One region of the Ensifer sp. ENS02 genome, then DNA from elsewhere that is predicted to be linked to it. Evidence: riboswitches for the same ligand, from Rfam matches in the RefSeq annotation. Region 1 holds a riboswitch; each other region holds the start of a gene.
What was found. A riboswitch is a leader RNA that binds a small molecule or an ion and turns the genes downstream of it on or off. The one in region 1 is predicted to bind thiamine pyrophosphate.
Positions count from the first base shown of each region.

Region 2: another riboswitch for thiamine pyrophosphate. It lies ahead of thiD (bifunctional hydroxymethylpyrimidine kinase/phosphomethylpyrimidine kinase); the one in region 1 lies ahead of thiC (phosphomethylpyrimidine synthase ThiC).
Region 3: another riboswitch for thiamine pyrophosphate. It lies ahead of thiO (glycine oxidase ThiO); the one in region 1 lies ahead of thiC (phosphomethylpyrimidine synthase ThiC).

Region 1 covers NZ_JACVAO010000012.1:119,096-124,194, reverse strand. Annotated here, with positions in the region: gene IB262_RS24820 (ATP-binding protein) at 1-1,759, shown strand, start outside; gene IB262_RS24815 (sigma-54 dependent transcriptional regulator) at 1,763-3,127, shown strand; TPP riboswitch at 3,225-3,353, shown strand; gene thiC (phosphomethylpyrimidine synthase ThiC) at 3,444-5,099, shown strand, end outside.
Region 2 covers NZ_JACVAO010000005.1:204,201-209,299, forward strand. Annotated here, with positions in the region: gene IB262_RS12670 (class I SAM-dependent methyltransferase) at 1-171, opposite strand, end outside; gene IB262_RS12675 (MobA/MobL family protein) at 919-1,731, shown strand; TPP riboswitch at 2,021-2,124, shown strand; gene thiD (bifunctional hydroxymethylpyrimidine kinase/phosphomethylpyrimidine kinase) at 2,242-3,117, shown strand; gene IB262_RS12685 (glycosyltransferase family 4 protein) at 3,141-4,442, opposite strand; gene IB262_RS12690 (hypothetical protein) at 4,439-5,099, opposite strand, start outside.
Region 3 covers NZ_JACVAO010000004.1:438,520-443,618, forward strand. Annotated here, with positions in the region: gene IB262_RS11625 (amidohydrolase family protein) at 1-412, shown strand, start outside; gene IB262_RS11630 (thiamine phosphate synthase) at 447-1,052, opposite strand; gene IB262_RS11635 (thiazole synthase) at 1,049-1,822, opposite strand; gene thiS (sulfur carrier protein ThiS) at 1,826-2,023, opposite strand; gene thiO (glycine oxidase ThiO) at 2,020-2,991, opposite strand; TPP riboswitch at 3,153-3,273, opposite strand; gene bioB (biotin synthase BioB) at 3,698-4,714, shown strand; gene IB262_RS11655 (8-amino-7-oxononanoate synthase) at 4,711-5,099, shown strand, end outside.

The sequences.
Region 1 (5,099 bases):
GCTTGTCGCCGCGCTCCTGCTTGCCGGCGAGTACGGCCGAAGCCAGGCGCTCGAAACTGTCGATGCCCAAAGCCGGATCGATGCCAATCTGAAGGCCTCGCTGCTGCGCGCCGTACTCGAACGCCAACGCTCGACGCCGCTGGTGCTGGCCGACGATGTCGAGGTGATGGCAGCCCTTTCGACCCGCGGCACAGAGGCGCTGCAACGGCTGAACGAGAAGCTGCAGGCGCTGGCGACCAACACGGACGCCGCTGTCATCTACGTGATCGGCCCCGATGGCGTCGCCGTCGCTGCCAGCAACTGGCGCGAGCCGACGAGTTTCGTTGGCAACGACTATGCCTTCCGCGAATATTTCCGCATGGCGATGCGCGACGGCAAGGCCGAGCATTTCGCCATGGGCAACGTCAGCAAGCGGCCGGGCCTCTACATTTCGCGTCGGGTCCAGGGTCCTGACGGCCCGATCGGCGTCGTCGTCGCCAAGCTCGAATTCGACGATGTGGAAGCCGAATGGCTCGCCTCCGGCAAGCCGGTCTACGTCACCGACCGGCGCGGCATCGTGCTGATCACCAGCTTCCCCTCCTGGCGCTTCATGACGACCAGAACAATTCCACGCGACCGCGTCGCCGCCATCCGCGACAGCCTGCAATTTGGCGATGCCTCGCTGCTGCCGCTGCCCTTCCGCGACATCGAGCCGACCAGCGATGGCTCCAGCGAGTTGCGCGCACTGTTGCCGGGCGAAAGCGAACGTCGGTTCCTCCGGGTCGAAACCATGGTTCCGACCACCAGCTGGCGGCTGGAGCAGCTAGCACCGCTCGATGGCGCGATCTCGGCGGCAACCCGCGAGGCCCGGCTGATTGCCCTGGCCCTCCTCGCACCGCTGCTCGCTTTTACCGCGGTCCTCCTGCGCCGCCGCCAGACGCTGGCACTGGTGTCTGCGCGCGATCGCGCCGCGCGCGACGAGCTGGAGACCCGCGTGGCGGAGCGCACACATGACCTCAGCCTTGCCCGCGATCATCTCGAAACGGAGATCGCCGACCACCGGCGTACCGGCGAGAAGCTGCAGGCGGTGCAGCAGGAACTGGTTCAGGCGAACCGGCTGGCGATCCTTGGCCAGGTGGCGGCCGGCGTCGCCCACGAGATCAACCAGCCGGTCGCGACCATCCGCGCCTATGCCGACAACGCCCGCACCTTCCTCGAACGCGGCCAGCAGCAGACCGCGGTCGAGAACCTTGTCAGCATCGCCGAACTGACCGATCGGGTCGGCACCATCACCGACGAACTCAGAAGCTTCGCTCGCAAGGGCCGCTTCGTCGCCGAGCCGACGCCCATGCGCGACGTGATCGAGGGGGCGATGATGCTGCTGCGCAGCCGCTTTGCCGGCCGCATGGATGCGATCGTCATCGACCTGCCGGAAAATGGCCTCAGCGTCCTCGGCAGCCACATCCGGCTCGAGCAGGTGCTGATCAACCTTTTGCAAAATGCCCTGGAAGCGCTCGGCACGCGCAGCGACGCCGAGATCCGCGTGCGCTGCAAGGACAGCCCCTCCGGGACGGTTTTGCTCGTCGTTGCCGATAACGGCCCAGGCATTCCCCTGCACATCCACGAGGATCTGTTCACGCCGTTCAACACCTCGAAGGATGAAGGGCTCGGCCTCGGCCTTGCCATCTCCAAGGAGATCGTCGCCGACTATGGCGGCGATATCACCGTCGAAACCAGCGACAGGGGCACCGTCTTCACGGTTCGCCTGAAGAGGGCCTGAGCGATGCAGCCGACCGTCTATCTCGTCGACGACGACAACCATCTGCGCAAGGCGATGACGCAGACGCTGGAACTCGCCGGCCTCGCCGTTACCCCTTTTGCCAGCGCTGCCGAAGCGTTGAAGACGCTGGATGCGAATTTCGACGGAGTCGTCGTCAGCGATATCCGCATGCCGGGCATCGACGGCCTCGCCTTCTTCCGCCGCATCGAAGCTTTCGACGCGGATCTGCCGGTGATCCTGGTGACCGGCCATGGCGACATCCCGATGGCAGTGCAGGCGCTGCAGGATGGCGTCTACGACTTCATCCCCAAACCCTTTGCCGCCGACCGGCTGGTGCAGAGCGTGCATCGCGCGCTGGAAAAACGCCGGCTCGTGATGGAAAACCGCGCGCTGAAACGGGCCGCCGAGACGGCCGGCGACAGCCTGCCGCTGATCGGCCAGACGCCGGTCATGGAACGTTTGCGCCAGACGATCCGGCACATTGCCGATACCGATGTCGACGTGCTCGTCGCCGGCGAGACGGGCAGCGGCAAGGAGGTGGTGGCGACGCTGCTCCACAATTGGAGCCGACGCCGCAACGGCAACTTCGTGGCGCTGAATTGCGGGGCGCTGCCCGAAACGGTGATCGAAAGCGAACTCTTCGGCCACGAACAGGGCGCCTTCACCGGCGCCTTGAAGAAGCGCATCGGCCGGATCGAGCATGCGAGCGGCGGCACGCTGTTCCTCGACGAGATCGAGGCGATGCCACCGGCGACTCAAGTGAAGATGCTGCGCGTTCTGGAAGCGCGCGAAATCACGCCGCTTGGCACCAACCAGGTTCGTCCGGTCGATATCCGCGTCATCGCGGCTGCCAAAATCGATCTTGGCGACCCGGCGCAGCGCGGCGATTTCCGGGAAGACCTCTACTTTAGATTGAATGTCGTAACGCTGTCGATCCCACCGCTGCGCGAACGCCGAGACGATATCCCGCTGCTCTTCTCGCACTTCCTGACCCGGGCGGCCGAGCGCTTCAAGCGCGACGCGCCTGTGGTCACATCGGCCGTGCAGAGACATCTGATGACGCATGCCTGGCCAGGCAATGTGCGCGAGCTCTCGCACTTTGCAGAACGCGTGGCGCTTGGTGTCGAAGGTCCGCTGGGACAGCCGATTGCGCCCGCCGAACAGCCTGGATTTGCGCTCCCGGAACGGCTCGAACGCTACGAGGCGGAGATCCTGAAAGAGGTGTTGCGGGCTCAGCGCGGCGACGTCAAGGCGACGATCGAGGCGCTCGGCATTCCGCGCAAGACATTCTACGACAAGCTCCAGCGCCACGGCATCAACCGTGCCGATTACGCCGAGCGGGCCGCACCGGAAAAGGCCGGCCGCTAGCGTCAAACCCGAATCCGTCACCACACGCAATAGGTGCATCTTTGTCGGCAGGCGAATTCACGCTTGACGACCCGGGCCGATCGATGGCTATGATCTAGGCATTCACCAGGGGGGTCCCGCAAGGGGCTGAGATTCTGCTGGATGGCCGGCTTGCCGGCTGTGGCGCAGTGACCCGTTGAACCTGATCCAGTTCATACTGGCGTAGGGACGGTGCAGATATCGAAGCCAGGATTCCGTGCGTCCAGCATCTGGCGGAGCGTCTTTCATCTTTCCGGCATCAGAACTGGGTCTCCAATTGCAAACTTGGAGCCTCGTCATGAATATTGCCACCAAACCCGCAGCCCTCACGGTCACGCAAGGACCGCTTCCCGCCTCCCGCAAGATCCACAAGCCGGGCGTGCTTCATCCGGATATCCGCGTGCCGATGCGCGAGATTGCGCTCCACCCGACGTCGGGCGAGCAACCGGTTACGGTCTATGATTCCTCCGGCGCCTACACCGCCGACGACGCCGAGATCCGCATCGAGGACGGCCTGCCGCGGCTGCGCCGCAACTGGATCGTCGACCGCGGCGATGTGGAAACCTATGAGGGACGCGTGGTCCGCCCCGAGGACAACGGCTTTGTGAGCGGCGACAGGCTGACACCGACCTTCCCGTTCCAGCATGCGCCGCTGAAGGCCACGGGCGGCCGCGCAGTGACCCAGCTTGCCTATGCCCGCGCCGGCATCATCACGCCGGAAATGGAGTTCGTGGCGATCCGCGAAAATCTCGGCCGCGACGCGGCGCGTGCGAAAGTCCGCGACGGCGAAAGCTTCGGCGCCCACATCCCCGATCACGTGACACCCGAATTCGTGCGCCAGGAAATTGCCAGCGGCCGCGCGATCCTGCCTGCCAACATCAACCATCCGGAATCCGAGCCGATGATCATCGGCCGTAATTTTCTGGTGAAGATCAATGCCAATATCGGCAACTCCGCCGTCACCTCGTCGATGGCGGAAGAGGTCGAAAAGATGGTCTGGGCGACGCGCTGGGGCGCCGACACCGTCATGGACCTTTCGACCGGCCGCAACATCCACAACATCCGCGAATGGATCATCCGCAACTCACCGGTTCCGATCGGCACCGTGCCGCTTTACCAGGCGCTGGAAAAGGTCAACGGCATTGCCGAGGACCTCACCTGGGAAGTCTATCGCGACACGCTGATCGAGCAGGCTGAACAGGGCGTCGACTATTTCACCATCCATGCCGGCGTCCGGCTGCACTACATCCCGCTCACCGTCGATCGCGTCACCGGCATCGTTTCGCGCGGCGGCTCGATCATGGCCAAGTGGTGTCTGCATCACCATCGCGAGAGCTTCCTTTACGAGCATTTCGAGGAAATCTGCGACATCTGCCGCGCCTATGACGTCTCCTTCTCGCTCGGCGACGGCCTGCGCCCCGGCTCGATCGCCGATGCCAACGACGCGGCACAATTCGCCGAACTCGAAACGCTCGGCGAGCTCACCAAGATCGCCTGGGCCAAGGATTGTCAGGTGATGATCGAAGGCCCCGGCCACGTGCCGATGCACAAGATCAAGGAGAACATGGACAAGCAACTCGCCGTCTGCGGCGAGGCGCCGTTCTACACACTCGGACCGCTGACGACGGACATTGCGCCCGGCTACGACCACATCACGTCGGGCATCGGCGCGGCGATGATCGGCTGGTTCGGCACCGCCATGCTCTGCTACGTCACGCCGAAGGAGCATCTCGGTCTTCCCGATCGCAACGACGTCAAGGTCGGCGTCATCACCTACAAGATCGCCGCCCATGCCGCCGATCTCGCCAAGGGCCATCCGGCCGCCCAGGTGCGCGACGACGCGCTATCGCGCGCGCGCTTCGAATTCCGCTGGGAGGACCAGTTCAACCTCTCGCTCGACCCGGAGACGGCCCGTAACTTCCACGACGAGACACTGCCGAAGGAAGCGCACAAG
Region 2 (5,099 bases), on a different contig from region 1:
GAAATAGTCACGCCACGTGCGTATCGAAGAGCCGCCGAGAACGCCGATTTCCAGAAGTTTGACCTTCCTATCGCGGTGTCTTTCCAAGAAAGGTTCGTAGCGGCGCAGGAAATCGTTACGATCGGAGGCCTTGTCGGTACCGTTCTTCAGTCCGATGTCGTCAAGCATCATTGAACCGTCCCCACTGTTAACATGATAGTAAAGTAACCTTGCCCAACCTCTGACTGTCAAGTCGCCACGCGCCTACGTCTTCTGTAAAGATAAGAATTCCACGAAAGGTAAGTCAGTACCGTTCAGTGTTTTTGCTTGACGTGTCCGTAAGATTAGGACCGAGTTAGTTTCTCGCGTCAACGATCTTGACGTTTTTCGTACTCAAGGTCCCTTGGTTTAAGATCTAAGATCTAAAATATAAGGTCGAAAATATAAAATCAAAGATCAAAGATCTAAAGTCGAGACGGTCGTCGTAAAAGGAGGCTGTTTCCGGAGCAGTGCTGCAGTCAGCGGCCACGGCCAAAACGTCAATGAAGGTGCGCCGTCATCAGGCGCTAGCCGAATACCTCGCGGCGCCATTGTTTGTGTCGAGCGGTGGCAGTCGCCACGAGCGAGACGATATCTATAATGTCAAGTTGCGAAAAAAAGTAGTTAGAGAAGCTGCCAAATGGTCTCGAAAGGCAAAATATCAGACCATTGGGGCAAACTCCGAGAGGTGCCCCAGTAGCGAGACGTCTGGACCGGTCAGAATGCGTTTTGAGTCGCCGAAATAAGCGCCAACCGGATGCAATGAGAACTCACGCGAGGCGGGAGCAAGTGCAGTGGTCAGCCCTCATTTTGACGTTCAAGTCATCAGTCGTGGGAAAGGACGTAGCGCGTTAACTGCGGCAGCATACAAGCATCGAGCTACGATGTACTTCGAACGTGATGCCACTAGGGGATGGTTGGTTCGCCTGCCAAAACCGTCATTTGGCGCTTGCTGGTCTCGATGTCCGGATTGATGGAACATCATTCAAGCGCCAAGGCATCGACCTTGAGCCGATCATCCGCTTTAGCGCTGAAACGAAGGCAATTGAGCGCATAATAGATGGCGAAAAGACACCCGTTTTGCGAAAACCGAAGTCGATTGAGTTGAAAGCGGGGCGGCGAGCGCAAAACACTCGCCGCATTCACCGCCGGCCGGAAATAGCGCTTGACCTGATTGTCAGCCAAAAAAGTGTCTTTGACGAACGTGACATCGCCAAAATTCTCCATCGATACACCGATGATGAGAGGGTGTTTGCCCAACTTATGGCACGTATCCTCCGATCCCCCGAGATCTTCCGCATCGACCGCAAGCGATTAGACTTTGCGACCAGTGCTCGTGTCCCAGCCAGTTACACGACGCGGAAACTGATCCGTCTGGAAGCCGAAATCGCTGAGCGTGCTGCTTGGCTGGCGCGCCAATCAACCCACGGCATCCGGAAAGAGCCGACGCGCGGGATGTCAGCCTCGCGAGTGTCCCCAGAGCAACAGGCGGCCGTAGCCAATGTTACCGGTGCTGGCCGACTTGCTGCGGTTGTTGGTCGTGCCGGCGCCGGCAAGACCACAATGGTGAAACGTTGCGCGGGTATCGAGCGAGACGATAAGTTACGTCCGTCGACGCTCGTACGCGTGCAACGCGTGCTCGAAGACGCAGGAATAGAGTTCATTCCCGAGAATGGTGGCGGTGTTGGCGTTCGCTTTAAGAGACCGCTTTAGGAGCGGGTGATCGCCGGCGTTTTTCCGGTACACGTGCGCTTAGGACTTGGACATTAACGCGCCAAATCTCCGCTGTCTGGGCCCATGAGCGCTTGCGTCGTCGTCTGAGAGAAGTAAAGTCCAAATGTCTGTGAAGTCGAACGCTCAGGCAGAAGGCTCCTCGTGCTCTAAGAGCATGAGGGGCCTTCTTTCTCAGTGAGACACTTTGGATTCTCCCCAATTGCGTTAGCCGGATGCTCCGGCTCTAAACTCCGGCAATTGACATCCCCGCCTACGCTCCCCTAGCATCCCTCCCGCCGAGGGGCGCACTATCACGGTGCTGAGATGGCGGTGAGCCAGACCCTTGAACCTGATCCGGATCATACCGGCGTAGGAACGGCGAGGGCCTTTCTGCTCACCAGCCGTCTCTGCGCTTGTCGACCGGATCTCCGTCCATGTCGGGGAGGTCGCTTTGCTCGTGTCTGTTCTTAAATCAAACCGAAAGGGCTCAGGTCTCAAGCAGGTGGGGCTATGACCGCGATCGCCGTCACCATCGCAGGCTCGGATTCCGGCGGCGGGGCCGGCATCCAGGCGGATCTGAAGACGTTCTCGGCGCTGGGCGTTTATGGCGCCAGCGTGATCACGGCGGTCACGGCGCAGAATACCCGCGGGGTATCTGCGGTGGAGGATATCTCCCCGACCGTCGTTGCGGCTCAGATCGATGCCGTATTTTCCGATCTCGCCGTTAGTGCGGTGAAGATCGGAATGGCCTCGCGGCGGGAGACGATCGAGGTGATTGCGGCCGGTCTGAAACGCTATGGCCGGCTGGCTGTCATCGACCCGGTGATGGTGGCGACCTCCGGCGATCACCTGATGCACCCCGACGCGATCGCGACGCTCAGGGAGGAGTTGCTGCCGCTGGCGCTCATACTGACGCCGAACCTGCCCGAGGCGGCGCTGTTGACCGGACGCGCAATCGCTGAAACCGAGACCGAGATCGCACGCCAGGCCGAGATGCTTCTGAAACTCGGTGCGCGTTCGGTGCTGATGAAGGGCGGGCATGGCAAGGGCAAGGATGCAACCGACGTTCTCTTTGGCGAGCGGGACGTCCTCAACCTGTCGCGGCCTCGGATCGAAACCAGGAACGATCACGGCACCGGGTGCACCCTCTCGGCCGCAATCGCTGCGGGTCTTGCCAAGGGCAAGTCGATCGAGGATGCGGTCGTCGCTGCCAAGGCCTACTTGCATGACGCGTTGGTCGCTGCCGATCGTCTGACTATCGGACAGGGGCGGGGGCCGGTGCATCATTTTCATCATTGGTGGGGCGACGACAAAGGGTCGGGCGCCGCGGCATCGAACGTAGCCGAAGCCCAGGGCGCTCTTGGCCGTGCTTCGCGATCTGGCTGAGCAGTGTGGGCTTCTGGCCTATCTCAGGCCACTGCCGCGCTCGGCAGGGCCGGTTGCTCGCCCTTGAGCATTTTCCGATAGAGCGCCACATGTTCCCGCGCGCAATCGACATGGCTCGTCGGTCGCCGAAGTGTCGCACGCAGATTGTCCCATGCCCGTGGCGCGCCCAAAACGTCGATCAGGCGGTCGGCGAGATCCTGGGCGCTGCCGGCGCGGAAGTGATAGCCATCCAGCCGGTCGCGAACCTTTTCGGCCATGCCGCCGATATCCGAACACAGGATCGGCCGGCCGTGATGTAGTGCCTCCTGGATGACAACGGGCGAGTTTTCCCACCAGACCGAGGGCATCACCACCCAGTCAACCGAGCGCATCAGCCGCGGCATGTCCTGGTTCTGGTAGGCGCCATAGAAGCGCACACGGCGACCGGCGTCCTCGATCAGTTTCGCCACCTTCTCCTGGTAGTCCTTCGGCTGACGCTCGAGGTTCCCGCCAAAGATCATCAGCGAGGAATCATCGCCCCAGATGTCGTCCGGCACACGCGATACCGCGTCGATCAGCACGTGAACGCCCTTGAATGGCGTCATCTGCCCGAAATAGGCAAAACGGTTACGCCGCGCCGTTGGTGACGGCAATTCACGAGCCGGCGCCTTGTCGCCCAGGACGATGCCGTTTTCGATCACGAAAATTTTTGCGGCTTCGAGCCCCCATTCGACATAGCGGTTGGCGAGAAAGGCGCTCGGCGCGATGAAGGCATCGGCGAGATTGAGCATGCCGCGCACGAACTGTTCGCGGCGAACGAAGCGCGACACCGGGATTTCGGGGAAGCACGTGTGGCAGCTGATCGGCGAGGCGCCGTTGCAAAGCTGGCCCGAGGGGCGTTTCACCATTTGCCCGTGATTGTGGCAGATCGGCAGATACTCATGGAACGTCACGACGATGCGCGCCTTGGGCAGGGCATCACGAACGGCGTAGAGCGCTTCCAGGCCGAAGCCGAGGATATGATGGAAGTGAACGATGTCCGGCTTGATGTCGCCGACGAAGCGCAAGAGGTCGCGGCGGATCGCGTCCGTATCGCCGTTGGAGAGGAAGAAATGATCGAAGTCTTCGGCGTGGTAGAGCACTTCGTCCATGGCAAGACGCAGGCTCATCAGCGCGGAGGCGCCATGGCGCGGAACCGGACTGCCGACACGGGCAAGGTAGATCGATTCCACGCCCGATAGGCCGTTCAGCGCCTTGTGAAGGCCATGCGAAGCAATTTCGGCCCCGCCAAGCGAATGGGTCGGGTGGCCATGGGAGACCACCAGTACGCGGAGTTTTTCGCTCATGCGTCAGTCTCCTCGAAGAATGTTTGGGCGGTTTCGGAGGCGGGCATCCATCGGGCGCGGAAGAGCGTCCGATCGACACGCTCCACGAACCGGGCGGTGGCGGCGGAGCCCGCTCCGGGCATGTCGTCCGATCCGACCATCTGCAGGGAAGGAAGCCAGTAGGCTTCATAGCCCTTGCCGCTGAGGCGAAGGGCAAGATCGAGGCCCTTCAGCGCTGCGCCGAGATAGGTCTGCGACAGGCCAGCGTCCTCCAAAAGCGCCTTACGCGGCAGGATGCAGCAATCGAGCGATGCAGTTGCGACCCGGGTCAGCTTCAGGCGATTGACGGCGCCGACAGGATAGCCGGCGTAGCGGCTCGATTGCAGATGGTCGGGGCGATCAAGCGACGTGCTGCCGGCCCAGCGGATAGAGTGATCCTCGTAGGCAAGGGTCGGCGAAATGATGCTTCCCGTCTTTGCCTCGTAAGCGGCAACGAGTGCCTGATACCACCCGGTATTGGCTGGCGTCAGCGACGCGGAAAGCAGAACGACCGCGTCGCTGTTCACGCTTTCGGCGGCCGCTTGCGCCATGTCGCATGCATCGCCGGCGCCTTCGACGGAGACGAGCCGCAGCGGCAAGCGATAGAATTCGGAGAGTTGACGGATGTGGACTGCATGC
Region 3 (5,099 bases), on a different contig from region 1:
GGAGGACATCATCGGCAAGACGATCGACCACGGGCGCCGACCGAACCTGTTTGCCGACCTGAGCTATCTGAGCGAGCTCGTCACCGACAACACGCCCGGGCTGCACGAAAAAATCCGCGCGCTGCTCGACAAATGGCTGCGGGACTACGATCCCGATGCGCGCCATCTGATGTTCGGCACCGACTGGTCGATGATGGCGCTGGAGAAGGACTACAACGCCTACGTCCCGCGGATCGCCCAGCAACTGAAGGAGGCCAATGTCAGCGAGGAGGACCAGCAGAACATCTTCTGGAAGAACGCCTCCCGTTACCTCGGCCTCGACCGGCCGGGGCCGACCCGCCAGCGGCTCGCCACCTATTGTCGCAAGCGTGGCCTGGACGCCTCCTGGCTCTCGCAGCTGGAGATCGCCTGACCGCGGAGACTGCTACCCGCGGTCCGGCACGTGCCTATCGCCACGGTGCGGTTCTGGCGATCCATTCGCGCGTCCGGCCTTCCGGGTCGGCGTTGCGGGTGATGTCGGTAACGACGGCGGCGATGTCGGCGCCGTGCTCGAAGACGCCGGCGATCCGCTCGACGTTGAGGCCGCCGATGGCGACCAGCGGCAGCAACCCGACACGGTTCCGCCAGGCGGCAAGGCGCGGCAGTCCCTGCGGCGCCCACTTCATAGCCTTGAGAATGGTCGGGTAAACCGGTCCGAGCGCGACATAGTCGGGCTTGGCAGCAAGTGCTGTCTCCAGTTCCGTCTCGTCATGGGTGCTGAGTCCGAGCTTCAGGCCGGCGGCGCGGATTGCAGTAAGGTCGGCCTCCGCCAGGTCCTCCTGGCCGAGATGGACGAAGTCGCAGCCTTCCGCGATCGCCAGTTGCCAGTAGTCGTTGACGATGAGCTGGCAGCCCTGCTCGTCGCAAACGGCCTTGGCCGCGCGGATCTCGCGGCGGATCTCCGCTTCCGTACGATCCTTGACGCGTAGCTGCACCAGCTTGACGCCGAGCGGCACCAGCCGCTCGATCCAATCCGCGCTGTCGACGATGAGATAGAAGGGGTCAAGTTTCACGCAAACACCGCCTTTCCGATGACGGGGGTGGAAGGGACGGCAAAATCGCGCGGTTCGAGCATGCCCGCCTCGAAGGCCTGCCGGCCGGCATCGATCGCGCCCGCGAACGCAGCGGCCATCAGCGCGGGCTTGGCGGCGCCGGCTACAGCGGTGTTGAGCAGGACGGCATCGAAGCCGAACTCCATCACCGTCGTTGCGTGCGAGGGCCGGCCGATGCCGGCATCGACGATCAGCGGCACATCGGGAAAGTTGGCCCGCATTGCCCTGAGCGCCTGGATGTTCTGCGGCCCCATGGCGCTGCCGATCGGCGCGCACCAGGGCATCAGCACCTTGCAGCCGGCTTCCACGAGCCGTTCGGCAACCACGAGATCATCCGTGGTGTAGGGAAAGACTTCGAACCCTTCGGCCGAGAGGATGCGCGCCGCCTCGACCAGCCCGAAGACATCGGGCTGCAGCGTATCGTGGTGGCCGATCACTTCGAGTTTCAGCCAGTTGGTGCCGAAGACCTCGCGCGCCATCTTGGCCGTCAGCACCGCCTCTGACACCGAGTGGCAGCCGGCGGTGTTCGGCAGCACGTGCACGCCGAGCGCCCGGATCAGTTCGAAGAAGGCGCCGCCCTGGCGGCCTCCGGCGGTTTCGCGCCGGAGCGAGACCGTGACGATCTCAGTGCCTGACGATCGCACCGCATCTTCCAGAACGGCGGGGGAGGGGTAGCGGGCGGTGCCGAGCAGCAACCGTGAGCGCAGGTCCTGTCCATAAAGCGTCAGCATGTCTCAGCCTCCTTTCATCGGCGAGAGAATTTCGATCCGGTCCCTGTCGCTGAGCGCATGACCCGAACGGTCGGCCCGGTGCACCAGTTCGCCGTTGACGGCGGTGGCGAGCCAGTCGCCTTCGAAATCAAGGGCGGCCAGAAGCTCGGCGAGGGTGGTGACGGCGAGGTCGTGATCCTCGCCATTGACGGTCAGTCTCATGCGGCATCTCCCTTCAGGTCCTGCGCAAGCGCGAGGTCGGCTGCTTCCGCCGCCAGGGCCGGCGAAAGCAGGAAGCCATGGCGGTAAAGCCCGTTGATCGTGATGGTCTGCCCGGTGCGCAGGGCGCGCGGCAGGTTGTTGGCGAAGGCGGGGCGGACGCCGGCGCCGGTTTCGACGAGGCGCGCTTCGCCGAAGGCCGGATGCAGCGCATAGGCGGCGTTCAGCAGTTCCATGAGGGAGCGGGCGGTGATCGGTCCGCCGTCATCCGTCTCGATCATCGTCGCCCCGCACATGAAGAGGCCGCCGCCGCGCGGCACGATGTAGAGCGGGATGCGGGGATGAATGAGCCTGACCGGCCGCGACAGCTCCACGTCGCTTGTCTGCAGGTAGAGCATTTCACCGCGCACGCCCCGCAGGCCCGGCGTTTCGCCGATGCGTGCCGCGCCGGCGCAGTCGGCGACGAGATCGTGGTGGCCATCGTCGCTCGTCTCATCGAGGAAGGTGACGCCGTGATCGACAAGCTTCTGCCGCAACCGGCTCAGCGCCCGGCGCGGGTCGAGATGCGCCTCACCGGGAAAAAACAGCGCCTCGCGGAAACGTCCGGCAAGCGCCGGTTCCAGCCGTTCGATCGCGGCGGCGTCGAGCCATTCGAAGCCGGAGGTGCGTGAGGCAAAGCGCTTGAGTTCGCCCGCATCCCGTGGCGGGGCGACGACAAGCGTGCCGTTTCGGGAAACCTCGCCTGGCAGGGCGTCGTCCCACCAGTCAATGGCGCTGATGCCCTTCGTCAGCACCACCTCTTCGGCGCTTTCGCGTTCGCACCAGGGTGCCAGCATGCCGCCGGCAAACCAGGAGGCCGCGCCGGCAAAGCCTGGTTTTTGCTCGACAACCGTCACCGCGACACCGCGGGCGCTAAGTTCATGCGCCAGACAGAGCCCTGCGACGCCGGCACCTTTGACGAGGATCCGCATGGCTCAGTGTTCCCGCGAGGCGTGGGCGGGCCGTCGTGAGGGAAGCGGGATGGTGTTGGCGGTGTGCATGCCGAGGCTCCGATTGTGGAGACCCAGTTCACGAGCGAAGGAAGGGCAAGGACGCCTTGCCGTTGAATGGTCGCGTGAAGGCGACGTTTGCGGCAGCGATGTCTGCACCGTCCCTACGCCAGTATGAACTGGATCAGGTTCAACGGGTCACTGCGCCGCGCAAATCGCATAGCAGAATCTCAGCCCCTTAGCGGGACACCCCTGGTGAATGCTCCAAGCTGACCGTTCGGGGCGGTTTTTGTCAAGAGCCAGCATTCGTGTGCGATGTGATCTCATCTGCCGAAAAAAGTATCTATAATTTTTCGACGAGAAAGCGGAAGCGTTGGCGGCGTGCTGAAGGGAGGAGTGTCAGGCGGGCAGAGCGGGTCGAAAAATACCGGAGAAGCCCGGGCTCGTCCTCGTTTCTCGGGTGCGTTACGCCCGATTTCGGAAATGGGAGATGCGACCGATTGATTGGTGATTGTTGCCCCGTCTCGGCGGTTTCCAGATTCACTCACGGTCAAAATACAACCAGAAGGGTATTTGCTAACACAAACTCTCCACCTGGGTGCTTGCGAACTTTGCTCGTCGACAAAATTATAGATAATATCAGATTCTATCTATTTCGCGTTTGCGATGACCTGGAGGACGAGCCGAAATGCTGGACGGAACCCTATCAACTGGCGCTAATTTTACCCCGGGCGACGCGGGCGAATCCCGCTGGACCCAAGCGGAAGCTGAAAAAATCTATAATTTGCCGTTCAACGATTTGCTCTACCGCGCACACACGGTCCATCGTGCGCAGTTCGATCCCAACACCATCCAGATGAGCAGGCTGCTCTCGATCAAGACCGGAGGCTGCGCCGAGGATTGCGGCTATTGCAGCCAGTCCGCCCACTATCCGACCGGGCTCAAGGCATCGAAGCTGATGGAGGTCGAGCGTGTGCTTGCCGAGGCGCGACAGGCGCGCGACGGCGGTGCGACGCGCTATTGCATGGGGGCCGCCTGGCGCAGCCCGAAGGGCCGCGACATGGACGCGATCGTCGCCATGATCGGCGGTGTGCGGGCGCTTGGCATGGAAACCTGCATGACGCTCGGGATGCTGACGCCGGACCAGTCCGCACGGCTCGCCGAGGCCGGGCTCGACTACTACAACCACAATGTCGATACCTCCGAACGCTTCTACGGCGAGATCATCACCACCCGCAGCTTTGCCGACCGGCTGGAGACGCTCGCGAATGTCCGCGACGCCGGCATCAAGGTCTGCGCCGGTGGCATTCTCGGCATGGGCGAAACCGCCGACGACCGGATCTCCATGCTGGTGACGCTCGCCAATCTGCCGGTGCCGCCCGAAAGCGTGCCGATCAACATGCTGATCCCGATCCCGGGCTCGAAGCTGGCCGATGCAGCGCCCGTCGATCCGATCGATTTCGTCCGCACCATCGCGCTTGCCCGCATCCTGATGCCGCTATCGCATGTCCGGCTTTCAGCCGGCCGGACCGACATGAGCGACGAGACGCAGGCGCTCTGTTTCTTCGCCGGCGCCAATTCGATCTTTGTCGGCGAAACCCTGCTGACCGCCGACAATCCCGGCGAGGACCATGATGCGGCGCTCTTCCGACGCCTGGGGTTGAAGCCGATGGCTCCGGCGGCAAGGCAGGATGCGGCCGAATGACCCTGGGTCTGTTTGCGCGCTATGAGAAGACGCTGGAGGGCCTTGATCGCAAGGGCCGCCGGCGCGCACTTGCCCCCGCTGGCGGCCTGGATTTTACCTCGAACGACTACCTGGCGCTCGCCGCTTCGACGCGGCTGAAGGCGGCGATAACGGGTGCCATCGCGCGCGGCGTGCCGGTCGGCTCCGGCGGCTCACGGCTGTTGCGCGGCAATCACGAAGAACACGAGGCACTTGAGGCGGAAGCGGCCACCTTCTTCGGCGCGGAACGAATGCTCTTCTTCGGCAGCGGCTACGCCGCCAATGCTGCCCTGTTTTCGACGCTGCCGCAGCGCGACGACCTCATCGTCCACGATGCCCTGATCCATGCGAGCGCCCATGAAGGCAT